3 regions of the Nonomuraea sp. NPDC003560 genome follow, and region 2 is predicted to be linked to each of the others. Evidence: riboswitches for the same ligand, from Rfam matches in the RefSeq annotation. Region 2 holds a riboswitch; each other region holds the start of a gene.
The links. A riboswitch is a leader RNA that binds a small molecule or an ion and turns the genes downstream of it on or off. The one in region 2 is predicted to bind cyclic di-AMP.
Positions count from the first base shown of each region.

Region 1 (5,372 bases), on a different contig from region 2:
GCGGGCTGGTCGCCCAGACCCGGGTCGAGGTGACGGTGGTCTTCGACGGCGCCGAGCTCAACGCGCCGGTGCAGGTGGTGGCGCCGCGCGGGGTGCGGGTGCTGTTCAGCGCGCCGGGGGAGATCGCCGACGACCTGATCCGCCAGCTCGTCCGGGCCGAGCCGCCCGGCCGGGCCGTGGCCGTCGTCTCCTCCGACCGCGAGGTAGCCGAGTCCGTACGCCGGATGGGCGCCAGACCGGTTCCGTCCGGTCTGCTGCTGCGCCGGCTGGGCCGCGCATAAGTTACGAATTAGCACTATTGGCGAGACCCAACCCGCCACTTCTGTACTATTTCGCCCCAGGTGTAATCCCTGGGAGGCGACGCTGTGAGGTTTGGCCGGGTGACGGTGGCCGCGGGTCTCGCGATCGGACTGATGACGGTCCCGATGGGTGCGGCGCTCGCTGATCCCAAGCCCACTCTCAAACAGGCCAAGGCCAAGCTGGAGAAGCTGAACGACAAGGCCGACAAGGTGGTCGACCGGTACAACACGGCGACCGAGAACTACAAGAAGGCCAAGGACGCCTACATCAGGCTCAACGACCGCTACAAGCAGAAGCTGCAGACGGTCGCCGACCTCCGCGCCGAGATCATCAGGGTGGCGGTGGACTCCTACAAGCTGGGCGGGGACGTCACCTCCCTGCCCGGCATGGTCGGCGTCGACGATCCCGAGAACCTGCTGGCCGGGCTGGCCATGGCCGGGCAGCTCTCGCGCGAGCGGCTGGAGAAGCTGGCCGCCTTCGACCGCGAGAACAAGGGGCTCAAGGCCGAGCGCGACAATGCCGAGACCGCGCTCGCCGACGCCGACAAGGAGCGGGACGCCGTCCAGCGGGAGCGGGCCGAGGTGCTGAAGCTGGTCGGCCAGCAGAAGAAGCTCCTGGACAAGCTGGGGGCCTACAACCCGGGCAATCCCAACAGCACCGGCATCAAGTACACCGGTCCCGCCTCGGGCAGCGCGGCGGCCGTCCTGAACTTCGCCTTCGCCCAGGTGGGCAAGCCGTACATCTACGGGGGCACGGGCCCGCGCGGCTACGACTGCTCAGGGCTGACGCAGGCCGCCTGGCGCGCCGCCGGCGTCTCACTGCCGCGTACGACGTGGCAGCAGTGGGCCTGGGGCGCGAGCCGGAAGGTGGACCTCAAGGACCTCCAGCCGGGTGACCTCATCTTCAGCGAGGGGCTCGGGCACGTCAGCATCTACGCGGGTGGCGGCAAGATCGTTCATGCGCCGCAGACGGGCGACGTCGTCAAGGTCGTCCGCCTCGCCGACTACGGTCGCCCGCTCGTCGGAGCCATCCGCCCCTGACTCGGCCCCCGCCCGAAATCTCGGGCGGCTTCGGCGTGCCCGTGAGCGCTGCGGCGAACGGGACAAACGGGGCGAAAGGGCCCTGACAATCAGGTGTGCCGGGAAGTGTGAGAAGGGTCACAAAGCGGTAACGGAGTCCTGAGGTCCAGCAGGGGTTTCACCCTTGACTTGCACCTTTATCTGATCTTTACAGGCCGAGTCTCCCTTTGCCAAATCTTGACCCCTCGGCGTAGTTTCTGGCGTCGCGGTCAGCAAGCCATGCGCACCGCGGATCGACATCGGAACCCCGATGCGGACCAGATAAAAATCCAGCGGTCGCCGCCGATATCCCCGTTCAGGCACAACCATCGGGCGGCGACCTGCCGAGTCCGTGCAGCCAGGAGGCACGGAGCCGGGGACCCAAAGATCCCGTCATCCCCCGGGATCAGGGGTGAATCGGCGCGTCTTTCGCGCCGTAGGGCGACTTCCAGGCCCGAATCCGTCAGCTAACCCGGTAGGCGTTCGTGGAAGACACAAGGAGAAATCCTGTCTACCTCCCTGCATAACCCCCGTCTGTCCCGTCTTGCCCTGAGGGGCGTCGCACTCACGATGACCGTGACGGCCGGAGGTGCGGTTCTCCATGCCGTACCGGCCGGGGCGCAGACGGTGAGCGAATCGGCCGCCAGGCTCACCGCGGTGTCCAGCACCGCCAAGGCGGCCACTGCGAAGTCGGCCAGGTCGGCGAAGACCGTCAGGTCTGCCAAGTCGGCCAAGGCCGCGCGGCAGGCGTCGAAGGCCCGCAGGGCCGTCGCCGTCGCCAAGCATCAGGTCGGCGACCCGTACCGGTACGGGGCCACGGGCCCTGGTGCGTTCGACTGCTCCGGACTCGTCCAGTACGCCTGGAAGAAGGCCGGGGTACGACTCCCGCGCGTGACGAACAGCCAGTTCGCCCGCATCAAGCGCAAGGTCTCCTGGCGCAATCTCAAGCCGGGCGACCTGATGTTCTTCAACGGGCTGGGCCACGTCGGCATGTACGTCGGCCACGGCAAGATGGTCCATTCGCCGCGGACCGGCGAACGGGTGCGCATCGACAAACTGGGCGGATGGCGGAAGTCGTCGTTCGTCGGCGCGGTGCGTCCCGGCGCGTGACAACGGGCCCCGCCCGGACCCTCCCCGGTCCGGGCCGGGGCCTGTCGCATGCCCGGCCCCGAGCAGGACCCGGTCTGGCGAAGGGCTCGGCTCCGGGACGGGATCGGTCCGGCGAAGGGCTCGGCCTCGGGAAGGGGCCGGGAGGGGCGTGGGCCTACTAGCATCGGGCCGTGTCCTCGCAGGTGCGTCCGTCCCTTCGCGGTCCGCGGCTGCTCCTCTCGGTCCTGCTGCTGTCGACGGCGGTGCTCGTGGTGGCCGACGCGCCGCCCGCCGCCGTCCTGCCCGCCGGGGCGCGCGGGTTGTGGAGCGACGGCGGTCAGGTGGCCCGCGGCGCGCGGTCCGTGGTCGTGGGGCACCGCGCAGAGCCCGGCGTGCTCGCCGATCTGGCCCGCCGCGCGGATCTCGCCGGACGGCGGGTGTCCGCGATGCTCGGCCGGCCGGTGCGCGCGCTGGTCGTCGTGCCGGACTCCGACGCCGAGGCGGCCGGGCTGGCGCGCACGGGCCCGCTGGACGGGCTGGCCGCGGTGGCCGACGGCGCCAGGGTGATCGTCGTGCCCGGCTCGTTCGCCCGGCTCACCTCCACGGGACGTGACGTTGTCCTCACCCATGAGCTCACCCACGTCGCCGCGGGCACCGACCGGCTGCCCGTCTGGCTCTACGAGGGGTTTGCCGACTACGTGGCCTACCGCGACGCCGGACTCCCCGTCGGGACGGCCGCCGCCGAACTCGCCGCCGACGTAAGGGCCGGCCGGCTGCCGAGCGAGTTGCCCGGACCTGCGGCTTTCGCCCCCACGGCCGCCGATCCCGGACGGCTCGCGCGGGCGTACCAGGAGGCCTGGATGGCGTGTCGCTTCCTCGCGGACCGGTTCGGTGACGGGACCCTGGTACGGCTCTACCGTGATGCCCGCGTGGCCGGCGTCGATCAGGCGCTCGCCTCCGTGGGGCTCACCGCCGAGACGCTGGCGGCACGGTGGCGCGAGTACGTACGAGAGCAGCTCGCGTGAAGGGGAGGCAGATGAGCGAGCGGAACGACCCGTCCCGGGAAGGGGACGAGCCCGCCGGAGCGGTCGCCGGAGGGGCCGATGAGCCCGGCACGGCGGTCGCGGCGGCGCACGGCGGCGGTGTGGCCATCAGGGACGACGGCGGGGACCGGCCCGGTGAAGGTGCGCCGCGGGAGCCGTCCGGCACCAACGAGCCACCCGAGTCCCCGGGCCACCCCGACGACCCGGACTATCCGGACGCCCGCCCCGACGCGGACGCCGACCCCGACACCGAGGACCCCCGTCACCCCCGACCCCCCACCCCCGACGACCGCCCCCACGCCGACGCCCCCGCCACCGACGCCCAGCCCCCCGCGCAGGCCGCCGAGGACACGGACACCCCCGGCAAGAGCCCCGAGCCCCCCGTCGACCCGGGAACGGGCGGCAAAGGCGGCGGCAAGGGCAAAGGCGGCGGCAAGGGCAAGGGCGGCGAAGGAGGCGGCAAGGGCAAGGGCGGCAAGGGCGCGGGCGATCCCGCCGGCCCCCTCGCCGAAGGCGTCGAGGCCCGTCCGGGAACCGGCAAGCTGACGGGAACGGCGGAGCACCTGATCGCCCGCGAACGGCAACGCGCGGAATCCCGCTCCAGGCGCGCCGCCGGCGCCGCCCTGGCCCTGGTCGGCGGCGTGATCCTGGCGGTGGCCGCGTTCGCCACCCCCTGGCGGGTCCTGGCGGCGGGCGCGCCCGCCGTCGCCCCCGACCCCGCCCGCGACTTCAGCGCCGCCCAGATCGCCAGGGCGCAGGCGTTCGACGCGGCCACCACCCTGCCCGGCTACATCTCGCTCGGTCTCACGGTCCTGTTCGCCGGGCTGCTGGTCCTGACGCCGTTCGCGGCCAAGGTGCTGGGCGTGCTCAGGGGCCCGTGGTGGGTGCGGGTGATCCTCGGCGTGGTGGTGCTCACCGCGATCACCGAGGTGCTGAGGTGGCCGCTCGGCATGTGGTTCGAGACGATCCTGCGCGACTACGGCCTGTCCACCCAGGACTGGGCGGGCTGGACCGCCGACCGGCTCAAGAACACCGGCGTCGGCGTGCTGCTGACGGCCGTCATGCTGCTCGCCCTCGTGGCGCTGGCCCGCAAGGTGCGCCGCTGGTGGATCCCGGCCGCCGTGGGCGCGTTCGCGCTCACCCTCGGCGTGTCGTACGTCTACCCGGTGGTGTTCGAGCCGCTGTTCAACGACTTCACCTCCATGCCGCAGGGCTCGCTGCGGTCGGAACTGCTGGCCATGGCCGAGCGGGACGGCGTCCCGGTCGAGGACGTGCTGGTCGCCGACGCCTCGCGGCGCACCACGGCGCTCAACGCGTACGTGTCGGGCTTCGGGGCCACCCGCCGGATCGTCGTCTACGACACGCTGCTCAAGGCGCCGGAGTCGGAGGTCGAGCTGGTGGTCGCGCACGAGCTGGGCCACGCCAAGCACGCCGACGTGCTCGACGGCACGCTGCTCGGCGGACTGCTGGCCGCCTTCGGGGCGATCGGCCTGTTCCTGCTGGTCGGGCCGCTGCGGCGGCGCACGGGGATCGCCTCGGTGGCCGACCCGCGCGCCATCGGCGTGCTCATGGGGCTGATGACGCTGGCCTCGCTGGTCTCCGACCCGGCCCAGAACCTGATCACGCGGCACGTGGAGGCGCGGGCCGACGTGCACGCCCTCGACCTCACCAGGGATCCGGCCACGTTCGTCGCGATGCAGAAACGCCTCGCCATAACCAACATTTCCGACTTGTCGCCGGATGCGGTGGAATATGTGCTCTATGCCTCCCATCCCTCCAGCCCCGAGCGCAACGCCCTGGCCCGCTCGTGGGCGAGACTGAACGGCGTCCCCGAACCGTGACCGACGTGGTCTTCGTGACGAACGACTTCCCGCCCAGGCCG
Region 1 is NZ_JBIAOF010000002.1:528,611-533,982, forward strand. Features, by position in the region: gene ACFYUV_RS07800 (NYN domain-containing protein) at 1-281, shown strand, start outside; gene ACFYUV_RS07805 (NlpC/P60 family protein) at 414-1,340, shown strand; cyclic di-AMP (ydaO/yuaA leader) riboswitch at 1,691-1,855, shown strand; gene ACFYUV_RS07810 (C40 family peptidase) at 1,986-2,468, shown strand; gene ACFYUV_RS07815 (hypothetical protein) at 2,639-3,472, shown strand; gene ACFYUV_RS07820 (M48 family metalloprotease) at 3,484-5,331, shown strand; gene ACFYUV_RS07825 (glycosyltransferase family 4 protein) at 5,328-5,372, shown strand, end outside.
Region 1: linked by a shared signal. The riboswitch ahead of ACFYUV_RS07810 (C40 family peptidase) and the one ahead of ACFYUV_RS22565 (C40 family peptidase) in region 2 are both predicted to bind cyclic di-AMP.

Region 2 (5,372 bases):
CCGCGCGGTGCCACCCCGGCCGCCCGGCCCGGAACCGGGCCTGGAACTGGAACGTGCCGAGGACGCAGAACACCAGGGAAGCCGGGATGTGCAGCAACACCGGTACGGGCATGGCGAAGAAGCGCGCGTTGTCCGCCGTCACGGGGGCGCCGGCGGCCAGTTCGGTCACCCGGATTGCGCCGGCGACCAGCGGGACGACGCTGAGCGCGAGCAGCCCGGCGGGTGCGATCCATCTCATGCCTGAGAGCGTGCCGCCCACGCCCGTGCCCGGTCATCGCGCGGACGGCCGGTCCTGGTTCGCACCATCGGCGGGCGGGCCGTCGTACTTTCGGCCATCGGGCCGTCGCCTTTCGACCGTTGAGCGTCCGCGCAGGTCAGGCCCACACTGGCGGCACATCAGCGGCACGAGGGAGAAAACGATGAAGGCGTACGTCCTGCGCTCGTTCGGCTCGCCCGACCAGCTCGTCCTGACCGACGTCGAGCGGCCCGTGCCGCGCGACGACGAGGTGCTGGTCCGGGTGCGGGCCACGTCCGTGCAGCCCTACGACTGGCACTTCATGCGGGGGGAGCCGTACCTGGCCCGGGTCATGGGCGGCGGGGTCGGGCTGCGCCGGCCGCGCATCGCCGTCCTCGGGGCCGACGTGGCGGGGGAGGTCGAGGCGGCCGGCAAGGACGTCACGCTGTTCCGTCCCGGCGACGAGGTGTACGCGATGTCGCTCGGGGGCGGCTTCGGCGAGTACGTCTGCCTGCGGCAGGGCGAGGTGGCGCCCAGACCGGCGGGCCTGTCGTTCGAGCAGGCGGCGGCGGTGCCGATGGCGGCCAACACCGCGCTGATCGCGCTGCGCGACGAGGGACGCCTCCAGCCGGGCCAGAAGGTGCTGGTCAACGGCGCGTCCGGCGGCGTGGGCACGTTCGCCGTGCAGCTCGCCAAGGCGCTGGGGGCGCACGTCACGGGCGTGTGCAGCGGGCGGAACGCGGACCTGGTCCGCTCGCTCGGCGCGGACGACGTCATCGACCACACCAAGGAGGACTTCGCGGCGTCGGGCCGGCGCTTCGACCTGCTGCTCGACGTGGCGGGCGGTCGCCGGCTGGCGGACTGCCGCCGGGTGCTGACCAGGAAGGGCACGTACGTGCTGGTCGGCGGGCCGGCCGGCCGCTGGGTGCAGCCGGCCGGCCACATGTTCGCCGCGCTCGCGTCGGGGCCCTTCGTCCCGCAGCGGATCGTCAGGGCGGACGTCGTCCGCTGCGGGAGCAACAGGGCGAACCTGCTGACGCTGACCGGGCTGATCGAGCAGGGCGCGGTCACCCCGGTCATCGACCGGACCTTCCCCTTCGGCGAGCTCCCGGCGGCCGTCCGCTACCAGGAGGAGGGGCACGCCCCGGGGAAGGTCGTCGTCACAGGGTCGCGGTGAGCATGGCGGGGGCGGGGGCCTTCTGGAGCTGCTTGTAGTCGGCCCAGCGCTTGACGCCCTTGGGGTCGGGGCGTACCGCGCCGACGAAGGCCTGCCTGCGCCACTGCGACAGGCGTTCCTCCTTCACCACGTCGCCGGTGTGGGGGGAGTGGACCATGTAGCCGGGCTTGGAGATCATGCCGACGTGGCCGAGGCCGCTGAAGAACACCAGGTCGCCTGGCTTGAGGTCCTTCCAGGAGATCTTCCTGGAGAAGGCGCCGTACTGCTCCGCGGCGGTTCTGGGGAGCTCGATGCCGGCGTCCTCGTAGGCCCGGAGCATGAGGCCCGAGCAGTCGTAGCCCCGTTCGCTGGCGCCGCCCCACACGTACGGGGTGCCGCGCTTGTCCATGGCGTATTCGAGGGCGACCTTCCAGGCCGGTTTCGGCGCGTGCCGTTCCTGGACCTGTTTCACCTGGGGGCCGGTGAGGGTGATGGAGGGGGTGGGGGCGGCCGGAGCGGCCGGAGCGGCCGGAGCGGCGGGAGCCGCGGGGGCGGCAGGCACGAGACCTGCTGCGCCCGCTGCCACCGCCACAAGGATGGCGATGCTAGACAGGGGACTGTCCTTCCACGTGGCCGACCGGGTTAGCTGACGGGCTCGGGCCTGGAAGTAGCCCTACGGCGGCTCCTCGGGGGGAGGCGCAGCCGATTCGCCCCGGGGGGAAAGATGGGTCCCCGGCTCCACGCAGCGGCTGCGTGGATTAGGCTCGTCGGACTCTAACGAAACGGTCAAAAGGTCGCAATCCCCCCAAAACGGATTGTCCGGTTGTTGAGATGATGTGTTCGTCAGCCGAGACGAGCCGGTAAGGTACCGCCCATGGAGTCGCGTAACATCCGCCTGGCCGTCATCCCCGGGGATGGCATCGGCGCCGAGGTCGTAGCCGAAGGGCTCAAGGTCCTGGAGGCCGTGGGCACGAAGATCGAGCCCACCCACTACGACCTGGGCGCAGCCCGCTACCACCGCACGGGCGAGACCCTGCCCGACGCGGTGCTCGAGGAGCTGCGCGGCTACGACGCGATCCTGCTCGGCGCCGTGGGCGACCCCAGCGTGCCGCCCGGCATCCTGGAGCGCGACCTGCTGCTCAAGCTCCGGTTCGAGTTCGACCACTACGTCAACCTGCGTCCGGTCAAGCTGTTCCCCGGCGTCGAGACCGCGCTGGCCGGCGCCACCGCCGAGCACATCGACATGGTCGTCGTCCGCGAGGGCACCGAGGGCCTCTACGCGGGCACCGGCGGCGTCATGCGCCGCGGCACGCCGCACGAGATCGCCACCCAGGAGTCGCTGAACACCGCCCACGGCGTCGAGCGCGTCGTGCGGTACGCCTTCCAGAAGGCTCAGTCGCGGCCCCGCAAGAAGCTCACGCTCGTCCACAAGACGAACGTGCTCACCTTCGCCGGCGACCTCTGGCAGCGCACGGTCAACCGCGTGGCCGCGGAGTTCCCCGACGTCACCACCGACTACAGCCACATCGACGCGGCCTCGATGTTCTTCGTCACCCAGCCCGAGCGCTTCGACGTGATCGTCACCGACAACCTGTTCGGCGACATCATCACCGACCTCGGCGCCGCGATCGCCGGCGGCATCGGCCTGGCGGCCAGCGGCAACATCAACCCCGAGCGCACCTCGCCGAGCATGTTCGAGCCGGTGCACGGCAGCGCGCCCGACATCGCCGGTCAGGGCAAGGCCGACCCGACCGCCACCATCCTGTCCGTGGGCATGCTCCTCGACCACCTCGGCCTGCACGCCGAGGCCGCCAAGGTCGAGCAGGCCGTGGCCGCCGACATCGCCGAGCGGGTGACCGGCCGCGCCGGCCGCACGACCAGCGAGATCGGCGACGACATCGCCGCGCGAGTAGCCGGCTAGGACCGCCTAGCCCCGCACGCGCCTGGCGGTCCGGACACGGACTGCCAGGCGCTTTTTCGCGTTCGCCGGATCTAACCACCCCAACTGCCTCTTGCTATCCCAAATCGCGAGACACTAGGAAGTACGAATACTGCTCGCGGGCAGTAGCTAACAGAATCAGCTTTCGAAGTCGCAGATTCGCAGAGAGAAGGACCTCCGTCATGACCATCGCTCAGAAGCTCAGCTTCGACGTGCAGCATTCCGACCACGCTCGCACCGCGGCCGAGCGGGAGCAGGTACTGGCGAACCCCGGGTTCGGGCAGGTCTTCACCGACCACATGATCTCGATCGACTACACCGACGGCGAGGGCTGGCACGACGCCCGGCTCATGCCGTACGGGCCGCTCTCGCTCGACCCCGCGACCTCGGTCTTCCACTATGCGCAGGAGCTGTTCGAGGGCCTGAAGGCGTACCGGCAGATCTCCGGCTCGATCGCGACCTTCCGGCCGTACGCGAACGCCGCCCGCTTCAACCGCTCGGCCGAGCGCATGGCCATGCCCGAACTGCCGGAGGAGGCGTTCGTGGAGTCGCTGGAGCTGCTGGTCTCGGCCGACAAGGAGTGGGTGCCGACCACCGAGGGCCACAGCCTCTACCTGCGCCCGTTCATGTTCGCCACGCAGGCCGGGCTCGGCGTCAACTACCCGTCGAAGACCTACAAGTACATGGTGATCGCCTCGCCGGCGGCCTCGTACTTCAGCGGCGGCATCAAGCCCGTCTCGGTCTGGCTGTCCACCGAGTACACGCGCGCCGCGCCCGGCGGCACCGGCTTCGCCAAGTGCGGCGGCAACTACGCCGCCGCCTTCGTCGCCCAGCGCCAGGCCGTCGACAACGGCTGCGACCAGGTCGTCTGGCTCGACGCCCACAAGCACGAGTACGTCGAGGAGATGGGCGGGATGAACCTGTTCTTCGTCTTCGGCAACAAGCTCGTCACCCCGGCGCTCACCGGCACCCTGCTGCCCGGCATCACCCGGGAGTCGATCCTGGAGATGGCCGGCGACCTCGGCCTGGAGGCCGAGGAGCGGCTGGTCTCGGTGGACGAGTGGGAGTCCGCCTGCGCCTCCGGCGAGCTGACCGAGGTGTTCGCCTGCGGCACCGCCGCCGTGGTGACGCCGGTGGGCTCGGTCAGGGGCGACGACCGCGCCTGGACCATCGCCGACGGCACCCCCGGCCCGGTGACGATGCGGGTGCGCGAGGAGCTCGTCGGCATCCAGTACGGCGCCCGTCCCGACACCCGCAACTGGATCCACAAGATCGGCTAGAGCCGCGCGGACGGCCGGCGTCTCAGGCGCCGGCCTCCGTCAGGGACGCGGTGTCGACGTGGAGGTTCCACGGGTCGGGCAGGAACACCGGCTCGCCCAGGGAGACGACGTTCTCGCTGCGGTAGCGCCGCCCGCCCGGCCCGCCGAACAGCGTCACCAGCCGCTGGAACGGGTCGATCACCAGGTAGAGCGGCACCCCGCCGCGCGCGTAACCGCCCGTCTTGACGAAGTGCACGTCGTACGTCGTGGCCACCGAGACGACGTCCACGAGCAGGATCGTCGAGGCGCCGTGGACGGCGTGCTCCTCGTGCAGACGCGGCCGGCGCGGGACCACCGCCAGGTCGGGCACGTAGAGATCGTGGCCGGGACCCAGGTAGACGGTGATGTTCGGCCAGATCTCCCAGCCCCGGACCGCCGCCGCGGCGGCGAGCTGGAACAACGTCCGGGACAGGATCGTGTTGTGCTGCCAGGTGCCCGGCTCGTTCACCACGATCCGGCCCTGGACCGTCTCGATGCGGAACTCGGGGAACAGTTCGCGCACGGTGCGGTAGCGCTCTTCCAGGGGCCTGACCATGCCGCCGTCCTCATGCTTTGCCGGGGGTTTCCAAAGGATCACTCAGAGTAACGGCGGCGGCGTCCCGCGATCTAGTGGTTCTTCCTGATCATCGTGATCCCGTCGGCGACCGGCAGCATCACCACGCTCACCCGCGGGTCCTCGATCACCAGGTCGTTGAACTCGCGGATCTGCACCGTCGTCGTCTC
Region 2 is NZ_JBIAOF010000005.1:403,067-408,438, reverse strand. Features, by position in the region: gene ACFYUV_RS22575 (DUF2306 domain-containing protein) at 1-238, opposite strand, end outside; gene ACFYUV_RS22570 (NAD(P)-dependent alcohol dehydrogenase) at 420-1,412, shown strand; gene ACFYUV_RS22565 (C40 family peptidase) at 1,396-1,953, opposite strand; cyclic di-AMP (ydaO/yuaA leader) riboswitch at 2,008-2,166, opposite strand; gene ACFYUV_RS22560 (3-isopropylmalate dehydrogenase) at 2,266-3,312, shown strand; gene ACFYUV_RS22555 (branched-chain amino acid aminotransferase) at 3,513-4,610, shown strand; gene ACFYUV_RS22550 (Uma2 family endonuclease) at 4,633-5,184, opposite strand; gene ACFYUV_RS22545 (O-methyltransferase) at 5,256-5,372, opposite strand, start outside.

Region 3 (5,372 bases), 200 kb from region 2:
GCTCCGCGCGCCGCACCGGCATGGACAGCCCCTCCTGCAACCGCCGGCGCAGTCCGGGCAGCAGCGCGCCGCCGCCGACCAGCACCATTCCGCGCTCGCCCAGGTCGGCGGTCAGCTCGGGAGGGCAGCGTTCCATGGTGTGCTCCGCGGCCCGCACGATGTGCTCGACCGGCTGGACGGCCGCCTCGCGGACGCGCGCCGCGGGCAGCGCCACCGCGCGCTCCTCGCCGGTGTCGGCGTCCCTGCCGCGGATCAGCACGTTCCCGGTCGGCTCCCGCGTCGCGCGCAGCTTGGCCGACTCGGCCTCCCGCTCGTCGGCCAGCAGGCCGTGCTCGTCCTCGACCAGGCGGGCGACCGCGCGGGTCACGGCGTTCCCGCCGCCGCGCACGGTCCCGGCGGCGACCACGGCCCCGCAGGAGAGCACGGCGACCCTGGTGGCGTCCCGGCCGATGTCGACGACCATGTGCCCGGCGCCGTCGCGGACCGGCAGGCCCGCGCCGAGCGCGGCCGCGATCGCGTGTTTGACCAGCAGGATCCCGCGGGCCTCCGCCTCGAAGCCGGCGTCGCGCAGCGCCACCCGCTCGATCGGCGTGAACTCGTCGGGCACGGCCATCACCAGGCGCGGCCGGGGGAACGGGTGCCGGTGCACCTTGCGCAGGAAGTGCCTGATCATGCGCCGGGCGAGCTCGCCGTCCTGGGGCAGGCCGTCGCTGATCGGCCAGTACGTCTCGCCGTCCGTGCCGTCCGAGCCGTCCAGGGCCTCGGCGCCGAAGCCGACGACCCTGCCCGTCTGCCTGTCGCGCAGGACGACCGACGGCTCGTCCAGCACGATGCCCCTGCCCTTGGCGTAGATCCTCGTGCCGGCCGCGCCGAGGTCGATCGCCAGGTCACGACCCAGGAGGCTCATCGCCGTACTGGGAGGTTGAGCATCATGCCTGGGTGTATATCCGGCGCTTCTCCAACGCAACACCAGGAACCGCAGAGTTCCGTTTTACCCTTCGCGCCGCAGGGCGGCCAGGGTCTCGTCGGCCCACTCGATGCCGGAACGCGCCTGGTGCAGGCCGAGGGACAGCGCGTACTGGCCGAACAGGCCCCCGGGCCGGCAGTCGAGCGTCGCGAGGCGGGCCTGGAAGTGGGCCTTGATGCGCTCGACCACGGCGACGGCCTGCCCGGTGTCGAGCAGGGCCAGCAGGAACGCCTGGAGGGCGGTCTCGCTGCGCACGGTCGCCGACGGGTCGTGGCCGACCAGCCACTCGGTGACCAGCGCGCGGCCCTCGGCGGTGATGGCGTAGATCTTGCGGCCCCGGGCGCCCTCGTGCTCGACCGTCACCAGGCCGTCGGCGGCCATCTTGACCAGTTCCGGATAGATCTGCGTGTGCCCCGCCTGCCAGACGTGGTTGAGCGAGTGCTCGAACTTCTTGGCCAGGTCGTAGCCGCTGGCCGGGCCTTTGGTGGCGAGCAGGCCGAGGAGCGCGATCCGCAGGGACATGCCCGCCAGCATAGCGAAGGCTTGACATGTCAGCTCTTACATATCAATCTTCACCTGTGACTAATGACATGAAGACCAAGGGCAACGGTCTGGTGTTGCTGGCGGTGCTCGGCGGGATGTTCCTGGCGATGCTCGACCAGACGATCGTCGGCACCGCGCTGCCCCGCATCACCGGCGAGCTGGGCGGCACCCGGCTCTACACCTGGGTGGTCACGGCCTATCTGCTCACCTCCACCGTGACCGTGCCGCTGTACGGCCGGCTGTCCGACCAGCACGGCAGGAAGCCGCTGCTGCTCGTCGGGATGTCGGTGTTCGTCGTCGGATCGGCGTTGTGCGGGCTCGCCCAGGACATGACCCAGCTCATCGCCTTCCGCGCCGTGCAGGGGCTGGGCGCGGGCGCGTTGCTGCCGCTGTCGCTGGCCCTGGTGATGGAGATGTTCCCGCCCGGACGCAACGGCGCCCGCGTGCAGGGCGCGCTCGGCGGCGTGATGGCGTTGACGTACCTGGCCGGGCCCTTCCTGGGCGGGTTGTTCACCGACCACGCGAGCTGGCGGTGGGCCTTCTACGTGAACGTGCCGCTCGGGATCGTGCTGATCGCGATCGTGGTGCTGCGGCTGCCGTTCCGTCCGGGCACCGGCGGCGGGGGCCGGCCGGACTACGCGGGCATCGCGGTGTTCAGCGTGGCCATCAGCGCCCTGCTGCTCGGCCTGACCGAGAAGGGCCTGGACGGCAACTCCTGGACCTCCCCGCCCGTGGCCGGGCCGATCCTGCTGGCGCTGGTCCTGCTGGCCGCGTTCGTGCTGGTCGAACTGCGGGCGGCGAACCCGGTCATGCCGATGCACCTGTTCCGGGACCGCACGTACACGCTGGTCAACGCGACCTCGTTCTTCACCGCCTTCTGCATGTACGCCGGCGTGGTGTTCCTGCCGCGCTACTTCCAGCAGGCGCTGGGCGTCAGCGCCACCGAGTCCGGGCTGAGGATCTACCCGATGACGCTGGCGATGGTGGCGGGCAGCGCGCTCATGGGCACGCTGATGTCCAGGACGCGCACGTACAAGCCGTGGCTGGTCGGGGCGCCGTTCCTGCTGGTGGCCGGCAGCCTGCTCTGCCTGAACCTCACCGTGCGCACCGACGGCCTGCTGCTGGCCGGGTGGATGGCGCTGCTCGGGCTCGGCATGGGGCCGATGTTGTCGGGGCTGACCGTGGCTGTGCAGCAGGCCGTCGCGCCGCGGTACATCGGCACGGCCTCGGCCAACCTCACCTTCTTCCGGCAGATCGGCGGCTCGGTGGCGCTGGCGCTGGCCGGCACCGCGTACACGTCGGTCATCACCACGGACGCGCCGGTCCACGGGCTCGCGGCCGCGCACGCCTCGGCGGCGGCCGTGGTCATCCCGTCGCTGGGCGTGGCGGGCGCGGTGATCGCCCTGGTCGCGCTGGTCATGATGCCCGGCAGGCGGCTGGAGCAGGCGCCCGCGGCGGAAAGCAGAGTGGAGGCCGGTTTCGCGTCGTAAGCGACGTCGTGCGAAGCTGTGGATGTCCCCAGAACCAGGAGGTCCTCATGGCGGAAACACCGGAGCCGGAAGTCAGCGAGACTCCCGAGGACGAGATGAAGCGCAAGTTCCGCGAGGCGTTGGAACGCAAGCGCGGGCAGCAGGCCGACTCGGCCGCGGGTGGCAGGGGCGTGGACCCGTCGAAGATCCACGGGGCGCACGGTCCGGCAGCGAGTAAAAGATCCTTCAGGCGCAAGAGCGGCGGCTGAAAGGCCCGATTTAGCAGGGGGTACGGCATGCCGTGCCCCCTTTCTCTTTACCTCGATAGGTAGATCTTTACCCGGTTCATGACGATTCGTTTGTATTTGTCCGAATCTCTGGGTACCGTCTTAACCAATTACCAGCTGGTGGCGTAGTCCCTACCAGGAGAGGGACGACAGCTGGCGCCGAATCCCGACTTGTCGGGAACCGGGGACCCATCTCATTGGGGTGAATCCGGCCATGTGCCGGTAGGGCATCTCCACGCCCGAACCCGTCAGCTAACCCGGTAGGCGAGATGGAGAGGACTTCACGCATGTACCACCTCGTCGTACCCCCGGACAGTGTAGTGACGACCGCCTGCTGAGCGGTCTCTTCCCTGACTTCCCCCACGCGCCGCGTAACCACCTTTTCGGCGCTCTGCCCGGTTACGCACCGTAGTCACGCGCGTTCCCCCTGTCCCCTCGCGAAGGACTTCACTGCTTCATGTCTCGATTTGGCCTGCGCTCTCTCGCCCTGCTGTCCGTGTCCGCCATGGGCGCGCTGACGATCTCCGCCACCGGCGCCCACGCCGACACCGGCGACGACCAGAAGATCCTGCTCAAGGGTTCCACGAAGGCCTCCTACTTCTGGGACGACTCCTCCGGCCGGGCCGGCGACACCGGCCTCCCCGCCAGCGGCAAGCCCATGCAGAAGGGCCTGGCCGCCAGCCCGAGCTGGCCCCTCATGACCGAGGGTTACGTGACCTACAACGGCAAGAAGATGCCGTTCTTCGTGGGCGACCGCGGCCCCGGCGAGCCCTCCAGCCGTGGCGTCATGCTCGACCTCGACGCCAAGACCTTCGCCGAGCTGACCGGCGGCACCTTCAACCCCGACACGCTCGGCGTGGACGGCAACGGCGGCCAGGGCCACATCAAGATCGATTACGTCATCACCAAGTGGGGCGACGGCAAGGGCAAGAAGAACTACCCCGTGGCCTTCTCCACCGGCGCGTGGGGCAGGTTCGACGACAACCCGGCCGAGCCTCCCAAGGTGCTGGCCGACAAGCCCGCCGAGGACGCGGCCGGTTCCGCCGGCGGCCAGGTCGGGAAGACCGTCGCGATGGGCGGCACCGTCATGGCCGGCGTGCTCGTGCTGGCCGGCGGCGGCGTGGTGCTCGGCGGCGAGCGCCTGCGCAAGCTGCTCAACGACTGATCTCCGGACAGACCGCTCTTTACGCCTCGCGACCAGAATGACATTCTGGTCGCTGTGATCCAGCGCGCAGCCGCCAACGGCATCGAGATCGCCTACGAGAGCTTCGGCTCACCCACGGGCAGGCCCCTGCTGCTCATCATGGGACTCGGCGCCCAGCTCATCCACTGGGACGACGAGTTCTGCGAACTCCTGGCCGAGCAGGGCCACCACGTCGTCAGGTTCGACAACCGCGACGCGGGCCTGTCCACCCATCTCCACGACGAGGGCGTGCCCGCATGGGGCGCGCCCTCGCCGTACGTGCTGGACGACCTGGCCGACGACAGCGCCGGGCTCATGGACGTCCTGGGCCTGCCCGCCGCGCACGTCGTCGGCGCCTCGATGGGCGGGATGATCGCCCAGGCGCTGGCCATCCGGCACCCCGCCCGCGTGCTGAGCCTGACCTCGATCATGTCCACGCCCGGCCCGCAGGCGGCCCCGCCGACCGAGGCGGCCGCCGCGGTGCTCTTCGCCAAGCCCGCGACCGACCGCGAGGGGGTCGTCGCCGGCGCGTTGACGACCTGGGCCGTGCTCGGGTCCCCCGGCTGGGAGCTGGACCGCGAACGCGTCACCAGGCTGGCCGGGCTCGCCTTCGACCGCTGCCACGACCCGGCCGGCACGGCCCGCCAGCTCGCCGCCATCATGGCCTCCGGCGACCGCACGTCCGCGCTGGGCGGGCTGAAGGTGCCCGCGCTGGTCATCCACGGCGAGGACGACCAGCTCGTGCCGCTCGCCGGCGGGCGGGCCACGGCCGCCGCCATCCCGGGCGCCCGCCTGGTCACCTACCCCGGCATGGGCCACGACCTGCCCCGCGCCCTGTGGCCCGCGATCGTCGCCGAGATCACCGCCCACACCGGCTCCGCGACGCCCGCCCGGCCCGAGCCCGCCCGGCCCGAGCCCGCCGC
Region 3 is NZ_JBIAOF010000005.1:206,120-211,491, reverse strand. Features, by position in the region: gene ACFYUV_RS21600 (rod shape-determining protein) at 1-907, opposite strand, end outside; gene ACFYUV_RS21595 (PadR family transcriptional regulator) at 992-1,489, opposite strand; gene ACFYUV_RS21590 (MDR family MFS transporter) at 1,546-3,000, shown strand; gene ACFYUV_RS21585 (DUF5302 domain-containing protein) at 3,048-3,248, shown strand; cyclic di-AMP (ydaO/yuaA leader) riboswitch at 3,414-3,548, shown strand; gene ACFYUV_RS21580 (hypothetical protein) at 3,724-4,431, shown strand; gene ACFYUV_RS21575 (alpha/beta fold hydrolase) at 4,486-5,372, shown strand, end outside.
Region 3: linked by a shared signal. The riboswitch ahead of ACFYUV_RS21580 (hypothetical protein) and the one ahead of ACFYUV_RS22565 (C40 family peptidase) in region 2 are both predicted to bind cyclic di-AMP.